Regions from separate parts of the Pseudoalteromonas luteoviolacea genome, predicted to be linked through region 2. Evidence: predicted binding sites of a transcription regulator. Region 2 holds the regulator's gene; each other region holds the start of a gene.
The links. The regulator LexA, encoded in region 2, represses DNA repair genes until DNA is damaged. The targets are predictions, from matches to a motif close to TACTGTATNNNNATACAGTA.

Region 1 (4,920 bases), 830 kb from region 2:
ATATAATAACTCTTTGGATCACGGGGTTTTGGGGATCAGTTCAGAGTTAAAAAATCAAGAAGATGGATTTTTAGAGTACTACACACAGCGTGCGGAAGCATTGTCTAAACTCAATGAAGCTTCCATTGAGATTGCAGCTTTTTATAGTCCTGAAAAGCGCTCAATCACCTTTGATATCAAAGATTCAGGCAGAGGCTTTTCTCAGCCGGAGTTGCCAAGTGATAGTACATTATCCAATGAGCATGGGCGTGGTGTGCAGCTGTTGTCAGAAATTGCTGATAGTGTTAGCTATAATCGAGTTGGCAATGAAGTTAAATTGGTTTATTCACTAGATTAAGCACCTACCTATAATTGCTTCTTAATATTGAAATTATTTTACGATATCCCCTTTCTTTTAACACCCAACTGTAAAAAACATGCTTGTTTCTATAGTCAAAGGAGCATTTGCGTGTTAAATTGCGTTTAGATATATAGATGTTTGGATGGCTAAATGGTTTCTGCATACTTAGATAAAACACAAACTTCCCTTGAGCATACACTTGTTCAATCACAGCTTGATGCATTAGATGAATATTTAGCATCTCATTATGCTCAAACGGTATGGTCTTATAAAATACCAGAACTCGGTGAAGGGGGGAGTTGTAGCTTATTTGGTCATTTACAAGAAGTGCCATTTGAATTGGAAACAATCATAGAGCGCACACAAGAGAATGATGTTTTATTGTCTAAACTTCAAACAATCGTCGAGTTTGTTACTAAAAAAACAGGCGTGGAATGGTTTGGTATTTATCAGTCAAGACAAGTTGACGGTGAAAAACAATTACTTAAGCTCGCGTACAATGGAGCACCTAGTCGTCCATTATTTCCTATCAATGAGCAGTTTGCGGCAACATCAAATAATATCCAGACGGTACTTTCTGAAAAATCTCGTATTATCAATAATATTCCTGAATATATTGCGCAGGGTGGTGAATATTATACGTGCGATCCAAAAGTGCAAGCTGAAGTCTGCATACCTTTATTAAATGACAAGCTTGATTGTATTGGGATCATTGATGCAGAAGCGTTTAGTAAAGAGTTTTTTACTGCTGACAATTTATCTGTACTCGTCGCAGCTTGCATGAAAATAACGCATTACCTTCCCGAGTAACAAGGCTCGTGTTCTTGTTAAATTGTGTTAGTATTATGGCAACTATAACCCCCACAATTGCTACGTAATATCGAGTTAAATACTTAGATAAATTGGAGGCGAGTTTGCAAAAAATGTAAGTGACTTTTCGCCCCCTTGTACTTTAGTGCGTATCAATTTTAATAGGAATAAAATAAACATGTTTTCAGAACTAAAACCATTACCAACCGATCCTATTTTGGGCCTAATGGCAGCTTATAAACAAGACGATAACCCTAACAAAATTGATTTAGGTGTTGGTGTATATAAAGATGAGCAGGGTGCTACGCCAGTTTTAAAAGCAGTTAAAAAAGCAGAAGCATTTCGTTTAGAAAATGAAACAACAAAATCATATATCGGGTTAGCAGGTAATTTAGATTTTTGTGCAAAGATGGAGCAGTTACTATTAAGCGATAGCCACACAACACTACTTGCCAATCGTGTTCGTACGGCTCAAACACCAGGTGGTACTGGTTCGCTGCGTGTTGCTGCTGAATTTATCAAGCGTTGTAATAAAGATGCAACGGTTTGGGTAACGACTCCAACATGGGCAAATCATATTAGTTTGTTTGAAGCAGCTGGTTTAACGGTGAAAGAGTACCCGTACTACGATTATGAAAATAAAGGCCTGCTTTTTGACGAAATGATTGACACATTAAAGCAAGTACCAAAGGGCGATGTTGTTTTAGTACATGCATGTTGTCACAACCCAAGTGGTATGGACTTAAATGCTGAGCAATGGCAAATTTTTGCAGATCTTGCTAAAGAAGTGGGTTTCACTCCACTAGTAGACATTGCATATCAAGGTTTTGGTACAAGCTTAGATGAAGACGCAAATGGACTTCGTCTATTAGCACAGACTGTAGAAGAGATGATTATCTGTTCTTCATGCTCTAAAAACTTTGGTCTTTACCGTGAGCGAATCGGTGCATGTTCGATCATTTCAAAAGATGCAGCGAATGCGGATGTTGCAAACTCAGTATTGTTAAGCGTTGTTCGTAGCATTTATTCAATGCCACCTGCACATGGTGCTGATATTGTAAATACGATTCTATCGAGTGATGAATTAACGCAGCAGTGGCATCATGAGCTTGCTGAGATGCGTGATCGTATTAATGGTCTTCGTAGCCTTGTTAAAGATAGCCTTGAGCAAAGAAATACAGGCCATGACTTCTCTTTCATTGAGCGTCAGCATGGTATGTTCTCTTTCTTAGGTATTAATAAAGCGCAAATCGATCGCCTTCGTGAAGAGTATTCAATTTATATTGTGGGCTCTAGCCGTGTAAATGTTGCGGGCATTAGTCACAGCAATATTGATTATTTTGCAGATGCAGTCGCAGCGGTATTAAAATAATACTCAGTTGATTTAACGCAGACTAAAACGCCGAGCTATATTGGTAGCTCGGCGTTTTTGCGTTTTTGGATCGAATAAGCAAGTAAAGAGATTAAAGTGTTATGCTTGCTTAATAGCCGTTACTTTGTCGTCACTGTCTTCCTCAGCTTTTTTAGCTGATTTTTTTGGCTCTTTTTCTGCTGATGGTTTAGTGCCTTTAAGCACAGAGATAAAGTCGTCTTTATATTTTGCCATTTCGAGTGCTAAAGACTCTACTTGTTGTTCACTAAGCGGAACATCTACCTTATCCAGCATCCCTTCAAGCGCCTCTGCCACATCCAGCATTTTATCGTAGGCATCTGCCTCTTTTTTGCTAGTAAATGTCATTCGCTCTACTCCATTTCTTTCAACCACATACTTTACTATAACAGCCATAATCACCCTCCATAAAACACTGTTTTTTTATACAGTAAACTGTATTTGATATTATTGCAACTCATAGGTGTTCAATTAGACGATCCATATGAAAAAAATACAATGAAAATATTAGTAAGCATTTTACAACAGTAAGAGAGAAATCCTATGGTTAGATAGCTTATTAAGAGTTATGAGCTTTTTTAAATTAACAAGATTTTAAGGATAAATTGAATGTTAAAGTACGGATTGAATATTGGTATTTTTTTGGCTTTTATAATATTTTTTAATGTCGCACAGGCACAGGCACAGGCACAGGCACAGGAGGTAGATCAATTTGTTCAACCGGTGTTACAGATCAATGTAAATACGGCCGAGGTTGAAGATTTAATGCAGTTACCGGGGATTGGCAAAGCAAAGGCACTGGCGATCGTTCGCTCTAGAGAATCAGAAGGGTTGTTTTTTGATATTCAAGAGCTAGGAAGAGTAAAAGGCATAGGGAAGGGGTTGATTAACAAAATTCAAGCCCATGTGGTTTTAGAGTAAGCGTAAGGTGGTGCAGAGCCTATTTTTGGCTCTGCTTAAATTGTGATAATGCCTGATCTAAATTTTTAAGAGCAAATTGTACCTCAATAGGTGCTGTGAGTAATGGGTATGCAAGACCTGCAACAAGCAATACTGGTAGGAGTGACCAGCCTTCGAAGTAAGCCAGCGCCATAAACAAAGGTGTTAATAAAGCCAGTTTACATATCGCCAATATGACCTTACTTTTAGCAGAGAGCAGCGAAAGTGATATTGCCTTTACTTGCTGTTTTTCACGCAGTGATAATGAAGAAAGTTCAGGTATTTGGCTGAGTCTAAAAATCATATTTCTCTCAATGTTACTTCTTAAAAATAATGAATGGGGCAAATAGCAAAAAGCTGATTGCGTAAATAGCAAAGACCACTTCCATCCAGCCTGGCATAGATAACCCTGCAAAAGACCAATCTATACTTGAGCAGCTGCCGGTTACAGCAAAAAATGATGGGATCCATTCATGTAAGGGCACAGGAAAATTAGGCTCAAAAGCGCATGTAAACGCGAAAGGGTCTGTGGTCGTTTGCATGTCTAAGTGTTCACGTGCAAGTAGCCATCCCAATATGGCGGATATTCCCCAGCCAGCGGTCGCTATCAATCGAACAACGTAATTTTTATTACCACAAAGACCAATTAAGGCTGCGATCAAAACCCCCAACATTGCTGTACGTTGATAGATACACATCACGCAGGGCTCTAACCCCATGACATACTGAAAGTATAGTGCAACGATTTCGAAAGTAAGTGCACTTAAAAACAATAAGCCCCAAGCTGTGGTGGTACGAGAAAAACTCGCGAGTCTATCAAACATGTATGTCTCCTTTTTTGCCCGCTATTATGGCTATCTAGTGTGAATGCTTCAAGCAATTTACTTGCTAATATCAGTCATGCTGAGGCAATCTAATTGTTGGTTTGTACCTAAGCATTTTTTGAAAGTGATATTACAATCCCTTCATTAGTCATTATTCTCCAATTTAAGTTCCCTATTTATATGGCGTTTCATTTCACCAGTTTGATTGGGTAATGAAGACAATGTGAGGGGGATTTTTATATGATGAGCTAAAAGCGGGTTGTCTTTATTTGATTGGTTTTTTAGCTTTAACTCTAATAACTATCCCTTCAATGTACACTTGCGCTTGTTACTTTATATCCATCTGGTACAATCAGTAGATTAACGAGTTGCAGTATCATGCTGCGCCTGCTACCTAGTGTCGCTTGCGCTGAATGTATCTTGCCTTTGGTTGTAATTTAAGTGGTGCAAAATGAGAATTTTTAAAGCCAAGAGCCCAGCGGGATTCGCTGAGGAATATATAGTAGAATCGATTTGGAATGGGGAGTTTCCGCCTGGGTCAATATTACCGGCTGAGCGTGAACTGTCGGAGCTGATCGGTGTAACTCGTACAACCTTGAGAGAAGTATTGCAACGAT
Region 2 (4,920 bases):
TATTGCGCTTGAAGGTGTAGGTGTTTTAGGCGCAGCGGGGCTAATCGCCAGTTTGAGTCAAACGAAGCATTTTAAAAATGGACGATGTGCTTCAGTATATTTAGGCGTCACCCCAAAACAATTTAGCAGTGGCGGTAAAACTGTGATGCTGGGGATTGATAAATGTGCTGGAGATAAACAGCTAAAGTCCTGTTTATTTTTGGGGGCATTGTCATACATTTCTAATCTGCCGGAAAAGCCCAAGACATTGAAGCAGCAATGGCTGTTAAAGTTAGTTGCTCGTTCAGGTGTAAAGCGAGCTTGTATTGCGCTGGTGAATAAAAATATCAGAACTGCTTGGGCAATGCTGAAACAAGGTACGAATTACCAACCCGCAATGATTTAAAAAACATTTTAAAAAGAGTTCGACAACAATGTAATTAAAAGGTAAGACCAACCTTCTGAAAACCTGTCTGAACTTGAAGTGAGAATACACTAACGAAGCGTTTAGGACAGAAGGTGCGAATAAATCAAAGGTTAGAGAGTAGCGCTCTCAAAAGAAACCGTATATACGCAAGCATCTTTAATTTTAAAAAACATGTTGTCAAACAAGTGGAGTCCATATACGAGTTCAGGGTGACGGATAGGTTGAGTGCAGTGTTTGGTTAAAACGGCTCCCTTCACCTTGCGTAAAAGAAATGTACTCACTGCGTTCGTTGTCATTAACCTTTTTCACCATGTCGTCCTGAACTGGTTTCAGGATCCAGGCTTTACTTTTTTGATTCGGTTGCTGCGCTTGTAGGGGGGGGGATTGATTATCTCTTGTTAAAATGGGTCACTTCTCCTTGCGCGAAAAAGAGTGGTGCGCTTCGCGTGCTGTCATTAACTTTTGATTTTACTTGCATAAAATTTCTGTTAATTGCACTTTGTACTCTACTTCATGTCTAAATTTGCTATCAAATGTTTAAATTTATAGTTATTTTTTTTAAGTTAACCATTGTTTTTAATGGTTTTATTTTTGTTTTTAGAGGGGTTTAATCTCTCGTTTATATTGTTTTTATAGCAATTATTTAAATTTATTTATTTTCTTAAATTTAATTGAAAGTAATATTAAATGCTGCTAGTTTAACTGTAATCAACAAGGAGAAAATAAAAATGTTATTAAAACTAAAGAAAAAAAATATCAAAGTAATCAGTCATGATAAGGCAAATGTACCAGCACAGATGACTCCGCAGATTGCCGGTGGCTTTTTTAAAACATGGGAATGTACAGGTACAAGAACATGTCCAGGTACTTATACTACAAGTGCTTGTTAAAATATTGAGTAGATGAGCTATATAAAGTAGCTCATCTAGAAAATTAGGTTGAAACATTATCTTCCACGTAGTAGTTAATTCTCCTAATAGTGTCTTCCCCCACCTGTCCTAAACTACACTTACTATGATGTGTTTTATTGATATGCTATATAAGGCTCTAGTTTGAAGTGATATTAAATGCAGAGCAATTATAAAACCTTAATCTATTATTGGCATAAATATACTGATAATTTGGTTTTATAAAAGGAGAGTTATATATTCTATAAATTTTTAGTATCGTTTTTGGTCGCTGTACTGTGTTTTTTATCTTTAAGAGTAAGCTTGAAGCGGTGTGCAGTAAGAGTGACTTGACTAATCCCTTTCATAATGTTGCTTGGCTAAGCAATTAACCATATCTTCAGCAATCTCTCATTTAGCTCAAGTATTCGGCGTTAAGGATTGCGATTTAATTTTAACTGTATATACTCACAGTAAATGCACTGTATGGAAAACCAGTTATATGCGACCTTTAACTAAACGACAAGAACAAGTATTCGAACTTATCAAAGTTTTTATTAAAGACACAGGCATGCCGCCGACTCGAGCAGAAATTGCGGAATCTTTGGGTTTTCGTAGTGCAAATGCGGCTGAAGAACACTTAAAAGCACTTGCCAAGAAAGGTGTGATAGAAATGGTACCTGGCGCAAGTCGAGGTATTCGCTTAGTTGAAGCTGATGAGCCAGAGCAGCTGGGTTTGCCATTAGTTGGTCGTGTTGCAGCTGGTGAGCCTATTTTAGCCCAAGAGCATATTGAGAATCATTGCAAAGTTGATCCTAGTATGTTTCAACCATCAGCTGATTACTTACTTCGTGTAAATGGCATGAGTATGAAAAATATTGGCATAATGGATGGTGATTTACTCGCGGTACATCGCACGCAAGTTGCTAATAATGGACAGGTTGTTGTTGCACGTGTTGAAGAAGATGTGACGGTGAAACGTTTTGAAAAAGTTGGTAGAAAAGTTTTCTTACATGCAGAAAATGAAGACTTTTCACCTATTGAGGTCGATTTAGAGCAAGAAGTTTTTAATATTGAAGGCCTTGCTGTAGGTGTGATCCGCGGTAACCTTTAAAGCAGCCTATTTTTCTAAGCTGGGGTTTCAAGCTCCAGCTTCACTATCCAATGCTGTCTTTTTTAATCTTTAGAACCCTTTTAAGCTATACTTCCATATCATACACTTACGTTACATAAATATAACATTGGCTTTGTGGCTACGTGCTTGTTAAGCAAAAATAAAAAATTATTTTGCACTAAATCCATGATTCGCAGTCTGAGCTAGTCGTCTTAATTTAAAGAACAACATTAATTTGTATTCATGAGTTACATTTGATTTCAAAAGAGATCAAAGGCTTTCTTGTGATTGTGATAAAAACACTGGAAATGAATAGAATATGGAGCAGCCTATGACTTGGTTTAAAGTAGCATTAATTGCGGCTTTGGTTTGTATTGTGTCCGCTTGTGCATCAAGTTCAAATAATACACGTTCAGGTTTTTTACCTAACTATGATGTATTACTTCCCTCTGATGATTATGAAGACACTAACTTATTTGTAGATAGCACTTTTAACCGTGAAGCTTTAAGTAAAATTAAGGTGCTTTATATACCTCAGTTTGAAGTGTGGATTAACGCTTCTGAATCCGAGTTTTTAAATATTAACCCCCGGCATGTTGCTAAGTTAAGTCATTACATGCAGTCTCAAATGCAAGATAAATTGAGTCCTTACTATCAAGTGGTGACCACAAAACCTGCAAGTGCAGATGACACTGTGCTGACAATTGAAGGTGCTTTCACAGACGTACAATTTGAACCCATTTCATTACAGGTAAGAGATTTTGTGCCTATCCGGCTAGTGTATAACGCGGGTAAAACTGCCTACTTAGCCGCAACAGAGCAAACAGAGGCTCTAACCCATGTTTCTCTTGAGTCCGCATTTTATTTGGGAAGTAGTCAAAATCCAGTTGTGATGATGACAGCACACAAAGAATTAGATGCTGTACTAAAGGCCGATGGTACTGAGAACGTTGAAACGGTTAAGGCTGTGCTTGACGTATGGATAAATAATTTTGTTACTGCGATGACTAAACATCGTAATGTTCAGTAAATCTAAAGGAGCTTTTATGAAGATAATAAAAGGCAAGCAGCTAGGTGTTATGGCAATATTTTGCTTGGCGTTAATTGGTTGTTCAGAGCAAAAGTCAGAGCAAGAACAATCAGAGCAGCTTCGTCCAGTGCGGACATTATTACTTTCTTCACAAGTTGATGGCCCTTTGGTGGAGTTCCCTGCGGTAGTTGATGCTGCGTCTTCGGCGGACCTATCATTTAAAGTGCCAGGTGAAGTTATAGAGTTGCTGGTAAAGCAGGGGCAAGAAATTCAGCTTGGTGATGTTATTGCTAAGTTAGATGCAACAGAATACAAACTTTCTTTAGATGAAGCGCAGGCTAATTATAATAAAGCGCAGGCTGATTTTAGTCGTGCTAAGCAACTTATTAAATCTGGTACGATCTCGCAATCTGACTATGACCAACTACAGTCTCACTTTACGAGTGCAAAAAGTAAATTGGCGAATGCAAAAAATAACTTATCCTACACCAGCTTAAAAGCATCATTTTCAGGGGTTGTTGCACGCACGTATATAGAGCGTTTTGAAGAGGTGCAAGCTAAGCAAGTTGTTGCGACATTACAAGATATCAAGCATGTCACTCTTAAGGTCAATGTACCTGAGAGCTTAATGATTAAAGTCTCAAAAGATGCGCCGAAGCACATTATCGCCGAGTTTTCAGGGATCCCTGATAAAACATTTCCATTAGATTTTGTCGAAGTGAGCACACAGGCTGATGAGGTAACTAAAGCTTATGAAGTCACTCTCAGCATGACGCGTCCCGAGGGGTATAATATCTTGCCAGGTATGACAGCAAAGGTGCTTGCTAAGGGTGCTGATGTGAATAAAAGTGGCCTATATCTACCAATAAAAACGGTGCTTAAAGATGCATCCGGTAATTTTGTTTGGTCTGTTGAGTCTGTAGGTGCTGGCAAAGGAAAGATTAAGAAAAATCCTGTCGTGATTGGTGAGGTTTCCACGCTAGGTTTCCCTGTTATTAGTGGTGTCTCTGAAGGTACTTACATTGTTACTGCTGGCATGAGTAAAGTGAGCGAAGGCCAACTTGTAAAGTTTAACAAGGGGGCGCAGTGAATATAACCAGACTGGCATTAGAAAATAACCGGACAACATGGGTACTGATAGCGGCACTGTTGTTTTTTGGGATCATCTCCTTTAATAAAATGCCAAAGGATTACGATCCTGGCTTTATTATTAGAACAGCACAAGTGGTTACATACTTCCCTGGAGCAAGTCCACAGCGAGTGGAAGAGCTTGTCACTGATCAAATCGAAAAGGTCGTACAGCAGATCCCTGAACTGGATTTTGTCAGTAGTACCTCAAAAACAGGCGTATCTATCGTTAGCGTTAATATCAAAGAAAGCTATAAGAATATGCGGCCTATTTGGGATAATTTACGGCGCAAGATCCAAAGTATTGAGAAGGATTTACCCAGTGATGCACATACTCCTATTGTAAACGATGAAT
Region 3 (4,920 bases), 1.1 Mb from region 2:
GCGGGGGCCTGTAATATGCTAATGCTTAAATCATTTTGTTCCAAATTATAGTTATACATTATTCTTAAATATTTTAACTGGAACCAATTGCAAATAGCCATTTTTAGGTAAGCCGCGAATTTTCATAATAAAGAGCGTTGTTTCGGCTGTTGTTCTGCAGGAAAAGGCAGCAGTACTTTATGATCAATGCCAAGATCTCGAACAAACTGTCGTGCCAATAAGGGGGCATCGTAATTATCAGCAGTGTGAAAAAATACAATAGGCTCTTTACCCTCAGAGAGCCAAGTATGGATTTTTTTGAGCCATGGCTGATAAAAAGGGCGATTATTTTCAAGTACAGAGCAGCCAACAAAGCGTAACATTGGGCGCGTGCTCGTCGCAATCACGTTGACGGGTACACGCGGTTTTTTACGCTGCGCGTCTTCAATAGCAGGTGTGCTGGGTGCTTCATTAAATAAAGGGCGTGTATCCATCATTATGCGGTTAATGCCCTTACTCATCAAAAATTGATTTAAGCGTTTTTCATTATCGTCTTTACGAAAAAACGCTAAGTTGCGTACCTCTATACCAAGACATAGCTCACTGGGTATTTGGGTAACAAAGTTTTGTATTCTTGAGAGGTGTTCAGGTCCGCAGCTAGCTGGTAATTGCAGCATGATCATGCCGATATTCTCGAATAGCGGCGCAAAAAGAGTTAACCATGTTTCTAGTTCTTTTTGGCAGTCTTGTAGGGCTAATTCATGAGATATCTGCCTAGGGAGTTTAAAAGTAAACCTAAAATCATCGGAGATGGCATTTTTCCATTGCAAAATAGTGTCAGGTTTTGGGTTGGCATAAAATGTTGTGTTGCCCTCAACGCTATTAAACATGCTGGCATATTCCCTAAGCATATTTGCATTGCTACAGTGCTGGCTAAAAAATCGTCCCTTCCAGTGAGATGAGCTCCATTGTGGGCAACCTAAATACAACATAGTTCTCTTCATTTGTGTTTTTTTCTAGTTTAACAAATTGAGAGTACCTAAAAAAATCAACTTTGCGAAGATTCCTTGCTTTATAAGGATGACAAAGCCCCCCAGTTTTATATAATTGGCGATTATTTTTGTTAATTACGATAGCTATAGGCTGGATAGTACTTTTTCATGCAAGCCTAAGCAAATAGGAACGATATGCGCTCTATATACTGCGGAAATTTAAATAAGGACCACGTAGGTCAAGAAGTCGAATTATGTGGTTGGATCAATAAGCGCCGTGACTTAGGTGGATTAATTTTCGTCGACTTAAGAGACCGTGAAGGCTTGGTTCAAGTTGTATTTGATCCAGAAGTTGAAGGCTTGATGGACGTTGCAAATACGCTACGTCAAGAGTTTTGTGTGAAAGTGACAGGTAGTGTGCGTGCTAGACCTGATAGCCAAGTTAACAAAGACATGGCAACGGGTGAAGTTGAAATCTTAGGCACAGGCCTTGAGATCATTAACCGCTCTGAACCTTTGCCGTTAGACTTTAATCAGCAAAACTCAGAAGAGCGTCGTCTAAAGTATCGTTATTTAGACCTTCGCCGTTTAGAGATGAGCGATCGTATTAAGCTACGTGCAAAAGCATCAAGCTTCGTGCGTCGTTTCCTAGATAACAATGATTTTTTAGACATTGAGACGCCAGTACTGACTAAAGCCACTCCTGAGGGTGCCCGTGACTATTTAGTGCCAAGCCGTGTTCATAAAGGCAGCTTCTACGCACTGCCTCAATCACCACAGCTGTTCAAGCAGTTGTTAATGATGTCTGGATTCGACCGTTATTATCAAATCGTAAAATGTTTTCGTGATGAAGATTTACGTGCAGACAGACAGCCAGAGTTCACTCAAATCGATTTAGAAACATCATTCATGAGCTCAGATCAGGTGCGTGAAGTAACCGAACGTATGATCCGTGAAATGTGGCAAGAGCTATTGAACGTTGATCTGGGTGAGTTCCCAACCATGCCATATGCTGAAGCGATGCGTCGTTTTGGTTCAGACAAGCCTGACTTACGTAACCCATTAGAGCTGATTGACGTTGCTGATATTGTTAAAGATGTCGAGTTCAAAGTACTAGCAGGTCCTGCTAACGATGAAAAAGGTCGTGTTGCAGTATTAACAGTACCAGGTGGTGCTGAGTTATCTCGTAAGCAAATCGACGAGTATACTAAGTTTGTTGGTATTTACGGCGCGAAAGGTCTTGCTTGGATGAAGGTTAATGACCGTGAAGCAGGTATGGAAGGTGTGCAATCACCTATCGCTAAATTCCTAAACGAAGATGTGATCAGTGCACTACTAGAGCGTACTAACGCGCAAACAGGTGACATCATTCTATTTGGTGCAGACAAGCGCAACGTGGTAAATGAAGCGATGGGTGCACTGCGTCTGAAAGTAGGTTTGGACAGAGAGATCACTGATCTGAATAAGTGGGCGCCGCTTTGGGTTGTTGACTTCCCAATGTTTGAAGAAGATGACGAAGGTAACTTGCACGCGGTACACCACCCGTTCACAGCACCGAAGGACATCAGCGCACAAGAGCTAGAAGCAAATCCAGCTGTGGCGATTTCTGATGCGTACGATATGGTTCTTAACGGCTATGAAGTCGGTGGCGGTTCTGTTCGTATCCATAATAATGAAATGCAGCAGGCAGCTTTCAGAATCTTAGGTATTGAAGAGCAAGAACAGCAAGATAAGTTTGGCTTCTTACTTGACGCTTTGAAGTACGGTACACCACCACATGCTGGTTTAGCGTTTGGTCTTGATCGTCTGGTCATGCTTCTATGTGGTACAGATAACATTCGTGACGTGATTGCATTCCCTAAAACAACTCAGGCGTCTTGTTTGATGACGAATGCCCCAAGTATTGCAAACCCTGATGCACTGACTGAGCTTGCAATTGCAGTACAAGCACAGCAAGAACAAAGTGAAGAGCAGTAATTACTGACTGACTTTGAAAAGGCGGCTTTAATAGCCGCCTTTTTTGTTTAACAACTGGTAATCCATACAGTATTTTGGCATGATGTTGAAAAAAGCAAAGAGGGCAATGCCTTGGCAGTTATTTTGGGCATAGACCCCGGTTCGAGATTTACAGGTTATGGCGTTATTGAGCACCAAGGTGCAAAATTTAAATACTTAGGTAGCGGCTGTATCAAAGTTGGGGAGCATGATTTTCCGACTCGATTAAAAATGATCTTTCAAGGTATTAGTCAGTTGATAGAGCAGTTTTCTCCAGACAGCTTTGCGATAGAGCAAGTATTTATGGCACATAACCCAGACTCAGCGCTGAAGCTTGGACAAGCTAGAGGTGCCGCTATTGTTGCTGCAACCATGCAAGACGTGGTTGTACACGAATATTCGGCAAGGCAGATCAAACAGGCTGTAGTGGGCACCGGTGGAGCAAATAAGTCTCAGGTGCAAGAAATGGTAAAACGCATTTTAAAATTACCGGGCACTCCACAAGCAGATGCGGCCGACGCATTGGCAATTGCAATTTGTCATGCACACTCTGAACAAAACTTAATTCGCTTAGCAGGTAATGCTAAAAAGACAGTTCGTGGAAGGTTAAGATAATTATGATAGGTAAACTCAGCGGTACTTTATTAGAAAAGCAGCCGCCAGAAATTCTCATTGATGTAAATGGGGTCGGCTATGAAGTACAAATGCCGATGACTTGTTTCTACGAGCTGCCAAGTACTGGCCAGCCAGCAGCTATTTTCACACACTTTGTTGTCCGTGAAGACGCCCAGCTGTTATTTGGTTTTAATAATAAAACAGAGCGTGCTTTATTTAGAGAGCTTATTAAAGCAAATGGCGTGGGACCTAAATTGGCTTTAGCAATTCTGTCTGGGATGTCTGCTGAGCAATTTGTGCAATGTGTTAATCATGGGGATGCATCTACGTTAGTTAAAATTCCAGGTGTAGGCAAAAAAACCGCAGAGCGTCTAGTCTTAGAAATGAAAGACAAGTTAAAAGACTTTGGTCATGATTTGTTTACGCCATTTAGTGATAATGCAGTTATCCCACCGCAGGACGATCCTACCGTGGGTAATTTACCCGCTGATGATGCTATTGCGGCGCTGGTGGCACTGGGCTATAAAGCTGCTCAGGCACAAAAAGCAGTTAAAGCTGTTAAAGGCGATGGTTTAGATACTGAAACCATTATCAAAGAAGCGCTTAGGTCTATGATGTAATTATGATAGAAGCTGACAGACTAATCGAACCCGAAGTTCAGGGCAATGAAGAGCAAATAGATAGAGCTATTCGACCAAAGCTATTGAGTGATTACACAGGGCAACCTCATGTGAAGCAGCAAATGGAGATCTTCATTGAAGCTGCGCGAACACGTGAAGAGGCGCTGGATCATTTGTTGATTTTTGGCCCGCCCGGATTAGGTAAAACAACCCTTGCAAATATCGTTGCCAACGAGCTCGGTGTGAATATTAAAACAACATCAGGCCCTGTGCTCGAAAAAGCGGGTGATTTGGCTGCGATGTTGACCAACCTTGAAGAAGGTGATGTGTTATTCATTGATGAGATACACCGCCTTAGCCCGCAAGTGGAAGAGATTTTATATCCCGCGATGGAAGATTATCAGTTAGATATCATGATCGGAGAAGGGCCAGCAGCACGTTCTATCAAATTGGATTTACCGCCATTTACATTGGTCGGTGCAACCACCAGAGCAGGATCGTTGACTTCACCGCTCAGAGATCGTTTTGGTATTGTACAAAGGCTTGAGTTTTACTCAGTTGATGACTTGTCACAAATTGTCAGCCGCTCAGCACATTTCTTAAATTTGGAAACAACCGAAGAAGGCGCTCGCGAAGTTGCCAAAAGAGCACGTGGTACCCCAAGGATCGCAAATCGCTTGTTACGTCGTGTCCGTGACTTTGCTGATGTTAAAGGAGAT

Region 1: S4054249_RS15780 (YebG family protein) is a predicted target of LexA. The motif match lies at 2,954-2,973, and genes of this name have one in related genera.
Region 3: ruvC (crossover junction endodeoxyribonuclease RuvC) is a predicted target of LexA. The motif match lies at 3,001-3,020, and genes of this name have one in related genera.

What each region holds. Positions count from the first base shown of each region.
Region 1 is NZ_CP015411.1:3,713,345-3,718,264, reverse strand. It holds gene S4054249_RS15795 (ATP-binding SpoIIE family protein phosphatase) at 1-337, shown strand, start outside; gene S4054249_RS15790 (GAF domain-containing protein) at 491-1,150, shown strand; gene S4054249_RS15785 (amino acid aminotransferase) at 1,329-2,522, shown strand; gene S4054249_RS15780 (YebG family protein) at 2,622-2,936, opposite strand; gene S4054249_RS15775 (ComEA family DNA-binding protein) at 3,150-3,461, shown strand; gene S4054249_RS15770 (hypothetical protein) at 3,481-3,783, opposite strand; gene dsbB (disulfide bond formation protein DsbB) at 3,797-4,303, opposite strand; gene fadR (fatty acid metabolism transcriptional regulator FadR) at 4,755-4,920, shown strand, end outside.
Region 2 is NZ_CP015411.1:4,545,789-4,550,708, reverse strand. It holds gene S4054249_RS19500 (IS110 family transposase) at 1-385, shown strand, start outside; gene S4054249_RS26660 (hypothetical protein) at 1,135-1,296, shown strand; gene lexA (transcriptional repressor LexA) at 1,796-2,407, shown strand; gene S4054249_RS19490 (DUF3313 family protein) at 2,739-3,437, shown strand; gene S4054249_RS19485 (efflux RND transporter periplasmic adaptor subunit) at 3,454-4,527, shown strand; gene S4054249_RS19480 (efflux RND transporter permease subunit) at 4,524-4,920, shown strand, end outside.
Region 3 is NZ_CP015411.1:3,491,660-3,496,579, reverse strand. It holds gene S4054249_RS14730 (DUF72 domain-containing protein) at 123-971, opposite strand; gene aspS (aspartate--tRNA ligase) at 1,167-2,948, shown strand; gene ruvC (crossover junction endodeoxyribonuclease RuvC) at 3,060-3,581, shown strand; gene ruvA (Holliday junction branch migration protein RuvA) at 3,584-4,201, shown strand; gene ruvB (Holliday junction branch migration DNA helicase RuvB) at 4,204-4,920, shown strand, end outside.